2 regions of the Friedmanniella luteola genome follow, and region 1 is predicted to be linked to the other one. Evidence: predicted binding sites of a transcription regulator. Region 1 holds the regulator's gene; the other holds the start of a gene.

The links. Region 1 encodes HrcA, which represses chaperone genes, less so after heat shock. Its sites were predicted from a motif close to TTGGCACTCGNNNNNNNCGAGTGCCAA; they were not measured.
Region 2: BLT72_RS03385 (FmdB family zinc ribbon protein) is a predicted target of HrcA. The motif match lies at 5,868-5,894, and genes of this name have one in related genera.

Annotation. Positions count from the first base shown of each region.
Region 1 is NZ_LT629749.1:3,086,907-3,093,991, forward strand. Features, by position in the region: gene BLT72_RS14550 (DUF5709 domain-containing protein) at 1-248, opposite strand, end outside; gene BLT72_RS14555 (serine/threonine-protein kinase) at 310-1,923, opposite strand; gene BLT72_RS14560 (MBL fold metallo-hydrolase) at 2,022-2,852, opposite strand; gene BLT72_RS14565 (16S rRNA (uracil(1498)-N(3))-methyltransferase) at 2,934-3,665, opposite strand; gene dnaJ (molecular chaperone DnaJ) at 3,697-4,872, opposite strand; gene hrcA (heat-inducible transcriptional repressor HrcA) at 4,885-5,898, opposite strand; gene BLT72_RS14580 (MBL fold metallo-hydrolase) at 6,002-6,904, shown strand; gene BLT72_RS14585 (substrate-binding domain-containing protein) at 6,993-7,085, shown strand, end outside.
Region 2 is NZ_LT629749.1:716,777-723,861, forward strand. Features, by position in the region: gene BLT72_RS03350 (aminoacyl-tRNA deacylase) at 14-499, shown strand; gene BLT72_RS03355 (alpha/beta hydrolase) at 550-1,602, shown strand; gene BLT72_RS03360 (UTP--glucose-1-phosphate uridylyltransferase) at 1,667-3,049, shown strand; gene BLT72_RS03365 (malonic semialdehyde reductase) at 3,125-3,772, opposite strand; gene BLT72_RS03370 (hypothetical protein) at 3,886-4,230, shown strand; gene BLT72_RS03375 (MscL family protein) at 4,255-4,620, opposite strand; gene BLT72_RS03380 (SAF domain-containing protein) at 4,702-5,373, opposite strand; gene BLT72_RS03385 (FmdB family zinc ribbon protein) at 5,423-5,812, opposite strand; gene BLT72_RS03390 (penicillin acylase family protein) at 5,958-7,085, shown strand, end outside.

The DNA.
Region 1 (7,085 bases):
AGCCCCTTCTCCTGGTCGGTCTCGGCGTACGGGTCGGGCTCGGGGATCTCCTCCGACAGCCGGGCGTCCATCGAGTCGTGCTCACCCTCGCGCAGCAGCACCGAGGGCTTCTCCGGCGGGGAGTAGCCCTCGTCGAGGGCGTCGTCGACGCCCCGCTCCTCGAGGTTCGTCTGGGACTGCAGCTGGTCCTGGTCGAGCTGCTCCTCCCGGTCCGGGGTCTGCTCGTAGGACTGCGTCATGTCGCTCATGCCTCTACCCTGCCACGCCCGCCGGAGCGCTCGGCCCGGCCCTCCGGCGCGGACCGGTGCGTCAGCCGGTGGAGCTGATCACGGTGGAGTCGTCGATCTTGAGCACGCCGCCCTGCTCCACCAGCCGGAAGGACGTCCGCTCCCGCACCACCCGGTCGTCGTCGTAGGTGTAGGTGACCACGGCCTCCGCACCGCCCGGCGGGGTGCCCCGCACCGAGCGGACCGAGACCTCCTCGATCCCGTCCCAGAAGTTCTCGTACGCGTCCCGGCCACCCGTGGTGCCCGACTGGTAGCGCCCCGTCAGCAGCGGCCACGCCTCGTCGGTGTCGTCGGGCACCAGGCGGTAGTAGGTGCGGATGGCGGCGGCGAGATCGCCGGCCGTGGGCGCGCCGCCGTCCCGGCTCGGCGTCGGGGACGGCGTTGGCGTGGGCGTGCGGGTCGGCGTCGGCGTGGGGGTGGGCGTCGGTGAGGACACGGCGGTCGGGGTCGGGTCGGCGCTCGCGCTGTCCTGCGAGGGCGCCGGGCCGGCCGGGCTGGTGGCCGCCGAGGTCTGCGGGTCCGGCGTCGCCGTGCCCGTCGGGTCGGGGCGCAGCAGCGCCACCGCCAGGACGACGACCGCGACCAGCGCGACGAGCCCGAGCAGCACCGGGAGCAGGCCCCGCCGACGGCGGCGCTCCACCTCCCGGCCGCCGGGTACGACGACCGGGGACGGGGCCGGCGACGGCTCGGGGAGCGCGGTCGCCGGGAGCGGTGCGGCCGCGGGGACCGTGACCCGGGTGGTCTCCGCCACGGGCGCCGGCGTGCCCACGGCGGCCAGGGGCAGCGTCGGCGGCACCGGGTCGGCGGGCGCGGTGGGCTCGCCCCGGGTCGCGGCGAGCTCGTCGGCCACCTGCCGCATGGTGGGCCGGTCGTCGGGCTCCCGCGCGAGCATCCGGGTGAGCAGTGGTCCCAGGGCTCCGCTGCGACGCGGCGGCGGGTACTCCCCCGCGGCGACCCGGTGCAGCAGGGCGATGGAGTTCGAGTCCGTGCCGAACGGCGGCTCGCCCTCCAGGGCGGCGTACAACGTGGCGCCGAGGGAGTAGACGTCGGAGGCGGCGCTGGCGCTGGTCCCGCGCGCGACCTCGGGGGCGAGGTAGGCCGGGGTGCCGTGCAGCAGCCCGGTCGAGGTCAGCGTGGCGTCGCCGAGGGCGTGGGAGATGCCGAAGTCGCTGATCAGGGCCTCGCCGTCGTCGGCGACCAGGATGTTCCCGGGCTTGACGTCGCGGTGCACGATGCCGAGCTGGTGCGCGGCGGCGAGGGCGGAGGCCACCTCGGCGCCCAGCCGGGCCGCCTCGGCCGGGGAGAGCGGCCCGCCGTCGCGCAGCACCGCGGAGAGCGGCACGGAGGGGACGAACTGCATGATCAGGCAGGGTCGGCCCTCGTGCTCGACCACGTCGAAGACGGGGACGGCGTGGCGGTGGTGCAGCCGGGCGGTGATCCGGGCCTCCCGCATCGCCCGCTGGGTCGCGAGCTCGGCCTCCTCCTCGCTGACGCCGGCGTGCGTGCGGAGCTGCTTGAGGGCCACCCGGCGCTCCAGCCGCTCGTCCCAGGCCTCCCAGACGACGCCCATGCCACCGGAGCCGACCTTCTCGACGAGGCGGTAGCGGTCGCCGACGAGGGCCTGCGGCTCACTCACCCGAACTCCCCCTCCCGGACGGCCCCGCGGTCCGGGCACTTCGGCGAGGACCGAGACTACGGCACGGACCGGCCGGCTCGTGGCCGCTCCGGCCCTCGTCAACCCGTTCCGGTCAGGTGGTCGAAGTCGCCCCGGGTCCAGGCCACCACCCGGTCCGCCGAGCGCCGGACCCAGGCGGCGGCGTCGGCGCGCACCCGGCCACCGAAGTTGTCGTAGAGCCGGTCGAAGTCCAGCTCCAGGACCCGGTCGGCGACCCGGCCGACCACGGCGGCCGACAGCGGGATCTTGTTGGGGTAGCTGCGCAGGAAGGCGACCCAGTGCTCGTCGGGGGTGCCGGCCACGGTGTCGCCGGTCAGCAGCACGCCGCGGCCGTCGGCGCCGGTCAGGTGCAGCACCGCGCTGCCCGGGAAGTGGCCGCCGATGCGCACCAGGCGCACGCCGGGCACCGGCTCCACCGTCTCCTCGACCAGCCGCACGACCGGATCGGGCCGCTGCACCCAGCCGGCGTCGGCGGCCATCACGTGGACGGGGGCGTCGTCGAAGGCCCGCGACCAGGCGACCTGGGCACCGAACATGTGCGGGTGGCTGGCGGCGATGGCCGCCACCCCGCCGAGCGCGCGGACCTCCGCGACGAGGTCGTCGTCGAGGTAGCCCACGGGATCCCACAGCACGTTCCCGCCCGGCGTCCGGACGAGCAGCGCCCGCTGCCCGATGCCGACCTGCGGCTCGACGCTGATGCCGGTCAGCCCGGGCTCCACCTCCGCCAGCCGGCCGCGGTGCCCCTCGGCCCGCAGCTCGTCGAGCGTGGTCCAGCGCTGCCCCGCGGGGCGGACGTACTGGCGCTCGTCGCAGCAGATCGCGCAGGTGGCGGGGGGCGCGTCGGTGTCGGCGTGCTCGACGGCGCAGGTGCGGCAGGTCCAGACGGTCACGGGCTCCTCCTCGGCCTCCCCGCGCCGGGCCCGGCCGGGGTCTGGGGCCAGCCTGGCACCGGGCGGCCGGGCCCGCAGGTCTCAGCGCAGCAGCAGGCCGGCGACGGCGACCACGCCGGCGGTGGAGGTGCGCAGCACGGCGTCGCTGACCGAGACGGCGCGGGCGCCCGCGGCGGCGAACTGCTCCAGCTCCTCGGGCGTGATGCCGCCCTCGGGGCCGACGACGAGGGCGACGGTGCCGCGCTCGGGCAGGTCGACGTCGCGGAGGGCGGTGGTGGCGTCCTCGTGCAGCACGAGGGCCAGGTCGACGCCGGCCAGCTCCCGGCAGAGCCCGGCGGTGCTGAGCACCGGTCGCAGGGCCGGCTGGAGCAGGCGGCGGGACTGCTTGGTGGCCTCGCGGGCGGTGGAGCGCCAGCGACCGAGCGACTTCTCGCCGCGCTCGGCGGACCAGCGGACGATCGAGCGGGAGGCCTGCCACGGCCAGATCTCGCTGACCCCCACCTCGGTGAGCATCTCCACGGCGAGCTCGGACCGGTCGCCCTTGGCCAGCGCCTGCACGGCGACGACGCGCAGGGCCCGGTCGGGCGCGTCGAGGTGCTCGACCACCCGCAGCGTCAGCCCGGCCTTGGACGCGGCGGTCACCTCGGCGCGGACGCCGCGACCGCGGCCGTCGGCGACGAGCACCTGCTCGCCGGCGCCGATCCGGCGGACGACGGCGGCGTGCCGGCCCTCGTCACCGCCGAGCTCCAGCACCGCGCCCACCGCGGGCCGCGGGTCGGCCAGCGTCTCCAGCAGGAACAGCGGCGCGGTCACGACGTGCTCCCGGCCCCGTCGCCGACGACGGTCACTGCCCGGCGAAGGCGTCCCGCAGGCGGCCGAAGACGCCGCGGCCGTGCTTCTGCACGGTGCCCTCGGGGCCTGTCTCGCCGCGCAGCTCGGCGAGCTGGCGGACGAGCTCGCGCTGCTCCTCGTCCAGCCGGCTCGGGGTCTGCACCAGCAGCGTGACGCCCATCTGGCCACGGCCGTTGGACCGGAGCCGCGGCACGCCCTTGCCCTCCAGGGCGACGCGGGTGCCGGACTGGGTGCCGGCCGGGACGGTGACCTGGACGCTGCGGTCGGCCTCGTCGGCGTCCTCGAGGTCGGCCTCGAGCGTGGCCACGGACACCTCGGTGCCGAGCGCGGCCGCCGTCATCGGGATCTTGACGACCACCTCGAGGTCGTCGCCCTCGCGGCGGAACACCTCGTGCTGGGCGACCGCCAGCTCGACGTAGAGGTCGCCGGCCGGGCCGCCGCCGGGGCCCACCTCGCCGTGCGCGGCGAGGTGGATCCGGTTGCCGGTGCTGACCCCCGCCGGGATCTTGACGTTGATGGTGCGCGACGAGCGGATCCGGCCGTCGCCCGAGCACTCGACGCACGGGTTGGGGATGACCGTCCCGTAGCCGCGGCAGGTGGGGCACGGCTGGGTGGTGCGGATGTCGCCGATGAACGAGCGCTGGACGTGGGTCACGTCGCCCTGCCCGTGGCAGGTCCGGCAGGTCTCGGGCTCGGAGCCCTCCGTGGCGCCCGAGCCGCTGCAGCGCGGGCAGAGCACGGCGGTGTCGACCTGGAGCGGCTTGGTGGTGCCGAAGGCGGCCTCGGCCAGCTCGAGCGACAGCCGCACCAGGGCGTCCTGGCCGCGCCGCACCCGGGAGCGCGGGCCGCGGGTGGTCTGCTGCCCGAACATGGCGTCGACCAGGTTGGTGAAGTCGAAGCCGCCGGCCTGGCCGCCGAAGCCGCCGCCCCCGCCGAAGCCGCCCATCCCGCCGCCGAGCGGGTCGCCGCCGCGGTCGTAGAGGTCGCGCTTCTTCGGGTCCTGCAGCACCTCGTAGGCCTCGGCGACCTTCTTGAACCGGTCGCCGGCGTCGGCCTCCGTGGCCACGTCGGGGTGCAGCTTCATGGCCAGCTGGCGGTAGGCCTTCTTGATCTGCTCCGGCGTCGCGTCCCGCGTGACGCCGAGGATCTCGTAGTAGTCAGAGCTCATGGTGTGGGGTGATCATCCTTCGGAGAGGAAACGGCCTACGTAGCGGGCGACGGCACGCACCGAGGCCATGGTGGAGGGGTAGTCCATCCGGGTGGGGCCGACGACGCCCAGCGTGGCGAAGATGTCGAGCTGGCTGCCGTAGCCGCTCGCGACGACCGACGTCGACTGTAGTTCCTTGTACGGGTTCTCCTGGCCGATGCGCACGGTGACGGCGTCGGCCGTGGTGGCCTCGCCCATCAGCTTGAGCAGCACGACCTGCTCCTCCAGCGCCTCGAGGACCGGCTTGACCGTCGTCTCGAACTCGGCGCCGTAGCGGGTGAGGTTGGGCATGCCCCCGACGACCATCCGGGTGGAGGTCTCGCTGCTGAGCATCTCGAGCAGGGTGGCCGCGGCCACCTGGCCGATCGCGCCGAGCTCGGGCGGCAGCTCGTCGACCAGCGCGCTGAGCCGCGCGGCCGCGACGGACGACGGGTGGCCGACCGTGGCGGCGTTCAGCTGGGCGCGCAGCGACGCCAGCGTCTCGGTCTCGTGGTCGGGGAGCTCCAGCGCGCGCTGCTCGATCCGACCGGTGGAGGTGATGAGGATGAGGAGCATCCGCGAGCTGGAGAGCGAGACGACCTCGACGTGCCGCACCGTGGAGTGGCTGAGGGTCGGGTACTGCACGATCGCCACCTGCTGGGTGACCTGGGCGAGCAGCCGCACCGTGCGCAGCAGGACGTCGTCGAGGTCGGCCGCGCCGGAGAGGAAGGTGTGGATGGCCTTCTGCTCGGCCGGCGACAGGGGTTTGACCGTGCCGAGCCGGTCGACGAAGAGCCGGTAGCCCTTGTCGGTGGGGATCCGGCCGGCGCTGGTGTGGGGCTGGGTGATGTAGCCCTCCTCCTCCAGCGCGGCCATGTCGTTGCGGACGGTGGCCGGGGAGACGCCGAGGTCGTGCCGCTCCACCAGGGCCTTGGAGCCCACCGGCTCCTGGCTGGACACGTAGTCGGTCACGATGGCGCGCAGCACCTCGAGCTTGCGGTCGTCCATGTCCCCTCCTCGTGTCGGGTCGCGGGCGGTCGGCGGTGCGGGCGTCGGACGCCCGCGCGCGGCCGGGTTGGCACTCAGATGGCCAGAGTGCCAGTCTAGCGGGATGGACCAGCAGCCGACGGCAGGCCAGCCCCGGCAGGGCGGCGCGGCCCCGCCGTTCTCGCTCGGCCCCTGGCGGGAGGTGGCCGAGGGCGTCCTCGTCTGCGTAGCCGAACCCGACGCCGTGAACCTGGGCCTGGTGCTGGGCCGCACCGGAGCCCTCCTCGTCGACACCGGCTCGAGCCCGGAGCAGGGGGCCGCGGTGCGGGCCGCGGTGGCCGCCGCGACGGACCTGCCCCTGGTGGGCGTCGTCGTCACCCACGCCCACCCCGACCACGCGTTCGGGCTGGCCGCCTTCGGTGACGTGCCCACCCTGGGCCACGAGACCCTGCCCGCCGCGCTGGCCTCCGCGGTCTCGGCGGGGGCCGCCCGGGCCCTCGGCGTCGACCCGGCGGCCCTGGCGCCGCCCGCGCGGGAGATCGCCGTCGCCGTGGCCGTCGACCTCGGCGACCGGCGCGTCGAGGTGGCCCACCTCGGGCCGGGGCACACCGAGGGCGACCTCGTGGTCGTCGTCCCGGACGCCGACCTGCTGTTCGTCGGGGACCTCGTCGAGTCCGCGCCGACGCCCGAGACGGCGGCCCCGTGGTGGGGTCCGGACAGCGTGCCGCACGCCTGGGGCGCCACCCTGGACGGGGTGATCGGGCTGATGACCGCCGGCACCCGGGCCGTGCCGGGGCACGGCGACCTCGTGGACCGCGAGTTCGTCTTCGGCACCCGCGGCCGGGTGGCCGCCGTCTCCGGGGAGCTGACCCACCTGGTCGAGTCCGGCGTGGCGGAGGCCGACGCGCTGGCCCGCGGCAGCTGGCCCTACCCCGCCGAGCACGTCGCCGGCGCCGTGGCCCCCGGGTACGCGGCGCTGGCCGGCCGCGGCGTCAAGGGCACCCGACCGACGCTGCCGCTCGCGTGAGCGTCCCCCCGCCCCCCACGGGGTCAGACTGGGTGCCGGTCGGGACCGGCGCACGTCCCGACCAGCCAGCAGGAAGGGGCGGACGACGATGGGCCGGGTGACGGTGAAGACGCTGGCGGCGACGCTGGGCGTCTCCCCCGCGACGGTCTCGAACGCCTACAACCGCCCCGACCAGCTCTCC
Region 2 (7,085 bases), 2.3 Mb from region 1:
GCACGATGGAGCCGTGACCGAGCCGCAGCAGACCTGGCCCGCCGGCGTCGGACGGATGCTGGCGGGGGCGGCCGAGCGCGGCCTCGCCGTGGAGGTGCGGCCCCGGCCGGCGGCCCGCAGCCTGGAGGAGGCGGCCGGGCTGCTCGGGATCACCCCGGCCGACATCGCCAAGACGCTGGTGCTGCGCCGCTCCGACGGCAGCTACCTGTTCGCCGTGCTGCCCGGCGACACCCAGCTGGCGTGGCCGAAGTTCCGTGCCCTGGTCGGGGTGAACAAGCTGACGCTGCCCGACGCCGCCGAGGCCCTGGCCGCCACGGGCTACGCCCGGGGGACGATCACGCCGGTGGGCAGCACCACGGCCTGGCCGCTCTGGGTCGACACCCGGCTGGCCGGTCGACGGGTCGCGATGGGTGCGGGGGACCACGGGTTCAGCGCCTTCCTCGACGCCGACGCGCTGGTCACCGCCTACGCCGGCACGGTCGCCGACCTGGCCGGCTGAGCCCGCCGCGACGGCCGGGGAACGTGCGCCGCCGCCCTACACTTCCCGGCATGGCCAAGACGGGGGTCCTCAGCCGACGCGTGCTCGCGACGGTCTGGCTGGTGGTCGGGGCCGCGATGGTCGCCGTCCCGGTCTGGCTCGGCTGGACGCGCTGGCAGCCGGTGCTGATGGGCCACCCGCTGATGCTCGGGCTCACCATCGGCTGCGGACTGCTCGGTTTCGTCGCCCTGGCCTGGGCCTTCGCCAGCCTGGTGCTCGGGGACCGCTCCGAGGACGACGAGACCCGCCCCCGCACCGAGCGGCAGCGGGCCCGGCGGGCCAGCCGACGGATCGCCCTCGCCGTGCCGGCGCTGTTCGTCTGCGTGCTGCTGGTGGGCGCCCTCGCCTGGTCGCGACCGTTCCCCGCCTCGCCCGTCGCCGTCGCGGCCATGCGCTCCGGGGGTGACGTCCGGGTGTCGGACCGGCTGACCTGGTTCGAGATGGCCTCGACCGCCCGGGACGACGACGACCAGGTGGTCCGGCCCACCACCGGGCTGGTCTTCGTGCCCGGCGCCCGCGTCGACCCCCGCGCCTACGCCAACGTCCTGCGACCGCTGGCCCGGGCGGGCTACCTCGTCACCGTCCTCAAGGAGCCGTTCGGGGTGTCCTTCGTCGACGCGGGCCACCCGGAGCGGGTGATGGCCGCCCACCCCGAGATCGCCCAGTGGGTGGTCGCCGGGCACTCGCTCGGTGGCGTCACCGCCGCCTCCTTCGCCGACGGCACCCCGACGGTCGGCGACGCCCGGGTGGCGGGGCTCGTGCTGTGGGCGTCCTACCCGGCGCGTCGGCTGGAGCGCCCCGACCTCCGCGTCACGTCGGTGGCGGGCGAGCGGGACGGCCTGAGCACCCCGGCCACGATCGACGCGGCCAAGGACGACCTGCCGCCCGACACCACCTACGTGGTGGTGCCCGGCGCGGTGCACAGCTGGTTCGGCGACTACGGCGACCAGCCGGGCGACGGGACGCCCACGGGCGACCGGGCGGCGGCGCAGGCGCAGATCACGAAGGCCACCCGGGCCGTGCTGGCCGCGGTGACCCCGAAGCCGCCCGCGAAGAAGAAGTAGCGCCGTCCGCTCCGCCGCCGTCCCGGGCCGCTCGCCCCGGCGGCACCTCCCTAGGATCAGGGGCATGAGCGCACAGGGACTGCAGCAGGCCCAGGACAAGATGGTCGCCGCCGGGGTGAACCCGCAGGCCATCGAGGTCTTCAGCCACTACTACCACCAGCTCGAGGAGGGCGTCAGCGGCGTCATCTCCGAGGACAGCATCGACCCGCTGGAGGACCCCGACCTGCTCAGCGACGTCACGATCAGCGACGAGGAGGCCCGGTCCGCCCTCGCCGCCACCGTGATCATCAAGCTCAACGGCGGGCTCGGCACGTCGATGGGGCTGGACCGCGCCAAGTCCCTGCTGACCGTCCGGGACGGCAAGAGCTTCCTCGACCTCATCGTCGACCAGGTCCGCGCCGCCCGCGCCAGCTCCGGCGCCACCCTGCCGCTGGTCTTCATGAACAGCTTCCGCACCCGCGAGGACACCCTCGCCGCCCTGGCCGGCTACGACGACCTCGCCGTCGAGGGCCTCGACCTCGACTTCCTGCAGAGCCAGGAGCCCCGGCTGCGCGCCGACGACCTGACGCCGGTCGCGTGGCCGGCGGACCCGACGCTTGAGTGGTGCCCGCCCGGGCACGGCGACCTCTACCCGGCGCTGGAGGCGTCCGGTCTCCTGGACCGGCTGCTGGCGCTGGGCTACCGCTACGCCTCCGTCTCCAACTCCGACAACCTGGGCGCTGCCCCCGACGCCACCATCGCCGGCTGGTTCGCCGCCAGCGGTGCCCCCTACGCGGCCGAGATCTGCCGTCGGACGGCGGCGGACCGCAAGGGCGGTCACCTGGCCGTCCGCAAGGCGGACCGCCAGCTGATCCTGCGCGACACCGCGCAGACGGCCAAGGAGGAGATGCACTACTTCACCGACGAGCACCGGCACCCGTACTTCCACACCAACAACCTGTGGTTCGACCTCCAGGTGCTCTCCCGCACCCTCAAGGAGCGGGGGTCGGTGCTGGGCCTGCCGCTGATCAAGAACGAGAAGACGGTCGACCCCGCCGACCCGACCTCGACGCCGGTGGTCCAGATCGAGTGCGCGATGGGTGCGGCGGTCGAGGTCTTCGACGGCGCGACGGCGATCGGTGTCGGCCGCGAGCGCTTCCTGCCGGTCAAGACGACGAATGACCTGCTGCTGCTGCGCTCCGACGTCTACGAGGTCGACGACGCGGGCCACCTGGTGCGGGTGACCGACCCGGCGCCACTGGTCGACCTGGCCGGCGACCACTACAAGACGATCTCGGCCTTCGACGCGCGCTTCCCGGCCGGCGCCCCGTCGCTCCGGCGGGCCAGCGGCCTGGCCGTCGAGGGGGACTGGACCTTCGAGGCCGACGTCACCGTCGTCGGCGCCGGACGGCTGCCCGACGAGGGCGGGCCGCGCACCGTGCCCGCCGGGACCGTGCTGCAGGGCTGAGCGGACCAGCGCCGGCTGGCCGCGGTCGACGGGGGCCCGCACCCCCAGGGGTGCGGGCCCCCGTGCCCGTCGTGGTCAGACGGTGGTGACGACCTCGTCGTAGCCCAGCCGCGGCTGGCGCGGGCGGTAGGACTCCGCCGAGGGGTGGCCCAGGTTGACCACCATGAAGACGCGGTGGCGGCCGTCGGGGAAGAACTCCCGGCTGACGGCGTCGGCGTCGAAGCCGCCCATCGGACCGGCGGCCAGGCCCGCGGCGCGGACGGCCAGGATGAAGTAGCCCGCCTGCAGCACGGCGTTGGTGTGGGCCGCGGCGGCGCGACCGGCCTCGTCGGCGAACCCGGCCTTCGCGTTCGGGTAGACGGGGAAGACACGGTCCAGCTCGTCGTGGAAGTCGACGTCGGCGGCCAGCAGCGCCACCAGGGGGGCCGCGCCGGTCCGCTCCTTGTTGCCGCCGGCCATGTGCTCGACCAGACGCGCCCGAGCCTCGGGGGAGCGGACGAGCACCATCCGGAGGGGCTGGGTGTTCATCGCCGTCGGACCCCACTTGAGGAGGTCGTGCACGGCGCGCACCTGGGCGTCGGTGACGGGCTGGTCGGAGAAGCGGTAGGCGGTGGCCGCCTGTCGGAAGAGCTGGTCGGCGACCCCCGCCGGGACGGCGAGCGGGGCGTCGAACTCCTGCTCGAAGGCGTTCAGGTCGGCGGCGTTCACATCGAGGTCGGTCACGGTTGATTCAACGTTCAATTAGTTTGGCTATTCCTCCGTCCGTGCGACGCCCGTCACGACGGGCCTCCGCCCGGTCTGCGACCATGGGTGGCTCTCGACCAGCCGGAGGTGTCATGGACGACCAGCACGTGCCCGCCTGGCACGAGGCGCTGGCCTACGCCGTGACCGGTGTCCGCTTCGACGACCTCGGGCGCCAGCCCCGTCCCGACCTCGACGCCCTGACCGCGCTGCTGCGCCCGCGCCTGGGCGCGGAGGTCGACGTCGCCGAGCTGACCCGGGCCCACCCGCTGCCGGCCGACCTCGCCGAGGGTCTGGGTGCGGCCCAGCTGGGGGCGGCGCTGGCGGAGCTCCGCCGCCGGCTGACCGGGCCGTCGCCGACCGTGGTTGCCGGCGAGCGACCGCTCACCGCCGACGAGCGCCGCCTGCTGCAGGACGTGCCGCCCCACCACGGCGTCTGAGGCGGAGCGGCGGCCGGTTCTGCGTCAGCCCCGGTTCTGCGCCCGGAGCAGGTCGCGGATCTCGGCCAGCAGGTCCTCGGTGGACGCGGCCTGCTCGGGCTCGTCGGCCTTGCGGACCCGGCTGAACCGGTTGTAGGGGACGACGACGGCGAAGTACAGCACGGCCGCGGTGAGGACGAAGGTGATCAGCGCGGTCAGGAAGTTGCCGACGTTGATGCCGCGCACGGCGACGTCGCTGAGCCCCTCCACCCGCACGACCAGACCCAGCAGGTCGAGGACGATGCTGGTGAACGCCTGGACGACCGCGGCGAAGACGGTGCCCATGATGAAGGCCACCGCCAGCTCGATGAGGTTCCCCCGCAGGAGGAACTCCTTGAATCCCTGCAGCATCGTGCTTCCTCCGGCGAGTTCGGTGATCGGGCTGGGACGCCGGACGGTAGCAGGGCGACGCCGGGGCGGGCGGGACTGCGGTCAGTGCCAGGTCAGGGTCAGCGGACCCGCCACCGCCGCCCGGGCGAGCGCCGTCGCGGTGCCCGTCGGCACCTCGACCAGCACGAGACCTCCGTCACTGCCGGTCGCGGTCTCCTCGTCCACGTGCGGCACGGTCACCACCCGGGCGCTCCGGGCGACGACGGACGCGCCGCCGCCCTGCTCGTCCGTGCCGACCAGGTCGACCACGTCCCCGGGCCGCAGCAGGGTCACCAGGCCGGGGTCGGAGAGCCGGACCGGCGCCACCACCCGTCCGGACGCCGGTCCGGCCCGGGGAGCGACCAGGGCCAGCGGCGTCAGCACCTGACCCTGGGCGACCGGTGCGCTGACCGCGCGGCCGACCGCCTGCTCCGCCGCCGTGAGGGCGCCGGCGGGCAGGTCGGCGGCCCGGAGAGGCCGACGCTGCAGGTCGGCCGCCGTCAGCACGCTGCCGCCGGCCAGCTCGTGCGCGGCGACCAGCACGGTGCGCTCGGGCGGGCCCTCGGGCAGGGCGGCCGAGACCGCCGTGAGGACGGCGAGGGCCGCGGCGACCGCGGCCAGCGGACGCCGGTGCCAGGAGGCGGCGCGCAGCAGCGTGCGGAGGGGGTGACGCCGACCCGGCCCGGTCAGGGCGGCGGGCCGGCGACGGGTGCGCGGGGACGGCGGGAAGGTCACGCCGTCAGTCTCGGGACGCGCCGCCGGGGCGTGCGCGTCGTCCACAGCCCTAGGAGCTGGCGGCCTTGCTGGGTGTGGACGAGGACGAGGACGAGCCGCTGCCGGAGGACTCCTTGGCCAGCGCCGACGTCCCCTGCGGGCCCGAGCCGTTGGTGCCCGAGCCGTTGCTGCCCGAGCCGTTGCTGCCCGAGCCGCTGCCGGCGGTCTCCTTGGCGGGCGTGGAGCTGCTGCCTCCCCCGGAGGAGCCGTTCTCGGACGGGGCCTTGCGGCTGTCGGTGCGGTAGAAGCCCGAGCCCTTGAAGACGACGCCGACCGCGTTGTACACCTTGCGGAGGGAGCCGCCGCAGTTCGGGCACTCGGTCAGCGCCGCGTCGGTGAACTTCTGCACGGCCTCGAGGTCGTGCCCGCACTCGGTGCACCGGTACTGGTAGGTAGGCATGAGCGTGCTCTCTCCGGTCTCAGGTGGATCAGGCGCCGGTGACGATACGACGCACTTAGCACTCCAGCATAACGACTGCCAACGCACCCGCGGGCCGCGGCTGCGGAGGGAGGGCGGGGACGGCCGCGGTCACTAGGCTGAGCCGGTGCGTCGCCTTCCCCGCTGGCTGTTGTTCCCCGCCATCGTCGTCGTGCTGGCGCTGGTCGTGCTGCCCTTCCTGGCCGTCAGCCTGGTCCGCGAGTCCACCCCGACGACGGAGGGCCGGCTCACCCTGCCCGGGCTGGGTGCTCCGGTCGAGGTGCTCCGTGACGCCAGCGGCGTCCCGCACGTCTACGCCGACAACCCGGAGGACCTCTTCGAGGCCCAGGGCTTCGTGGCCGCCCAGGACCGGTTCTTCGAGATGGACTTCCGCCGTCACCTGGCCGCGGGTCGGCTGGCCGAGCTGTTCGGGGAGTCGCAGGTGAGCACGGACGCCTACGTCCGCACGCTGGGCTGGCGCCGGGTGGCCGAGCAGGAGCTGCGCCTGCTGTCCTCCTCGACCCGCCGCTACCTGGACGCCTACGCGGCCGGGGTCAACGGCTACCTGCGCGAGCGGTCACCCGCCGAGCTGTCCCTCGAGTACCGCTTGCTCGGGGTCCAGGGGCTGCGCGGTGCCCCGGAGGCGTGGACGGCCGCCGACTCGCTGGCGTGGCTCAAGGTGATGGCCTGGCAGCTCGGGTCCAACCAGGACGACGAGGCCTCCCGCGGCCTGCTGAGCGCCACCCTCGGCCCCGGCCGGGTCGCCGAGCTCTACCCGCAGCACCCGCTGGAGGGCTACGACCCGATCCTCGACCGTGGCGACGTCCGCGGACGGGCCTTCGACCCGGACGCGGCGCTGGTCTCCGGTCGGCCGGCCCCGGCCGGGCTCTCCCGGGCCCAGCTGCAGGCCGCCCAGCCGGCCCTCGCCGGTGCGGCCGCGGTCGACCGGCTGCTGCCCGCCGTCCTCGGCACGGCCGACGGGGCCGGCGGCATCGGCTCCAACTCCTTCGTCGTGGCGGGCTCCCGGACGGCCAGCGGGAAGGCGCTGCTGTCCAACGACCCGCACCTGGCCACCTCCATCCCCTCGACCTTCGCCCAGGTCGGGCTGCACTGCCGCACGGTGTCGAAGGCGTGCCCGTTCGACGTCTCCGGCTTCAGCCTCGCCGCCGTGCCGGGCGTGGTGATCGGCCACAACAGCGCGGTCGCCTGGGGGATGACCACCAGCTACGCCGACGTGCAGGACCTCTACCTCGAG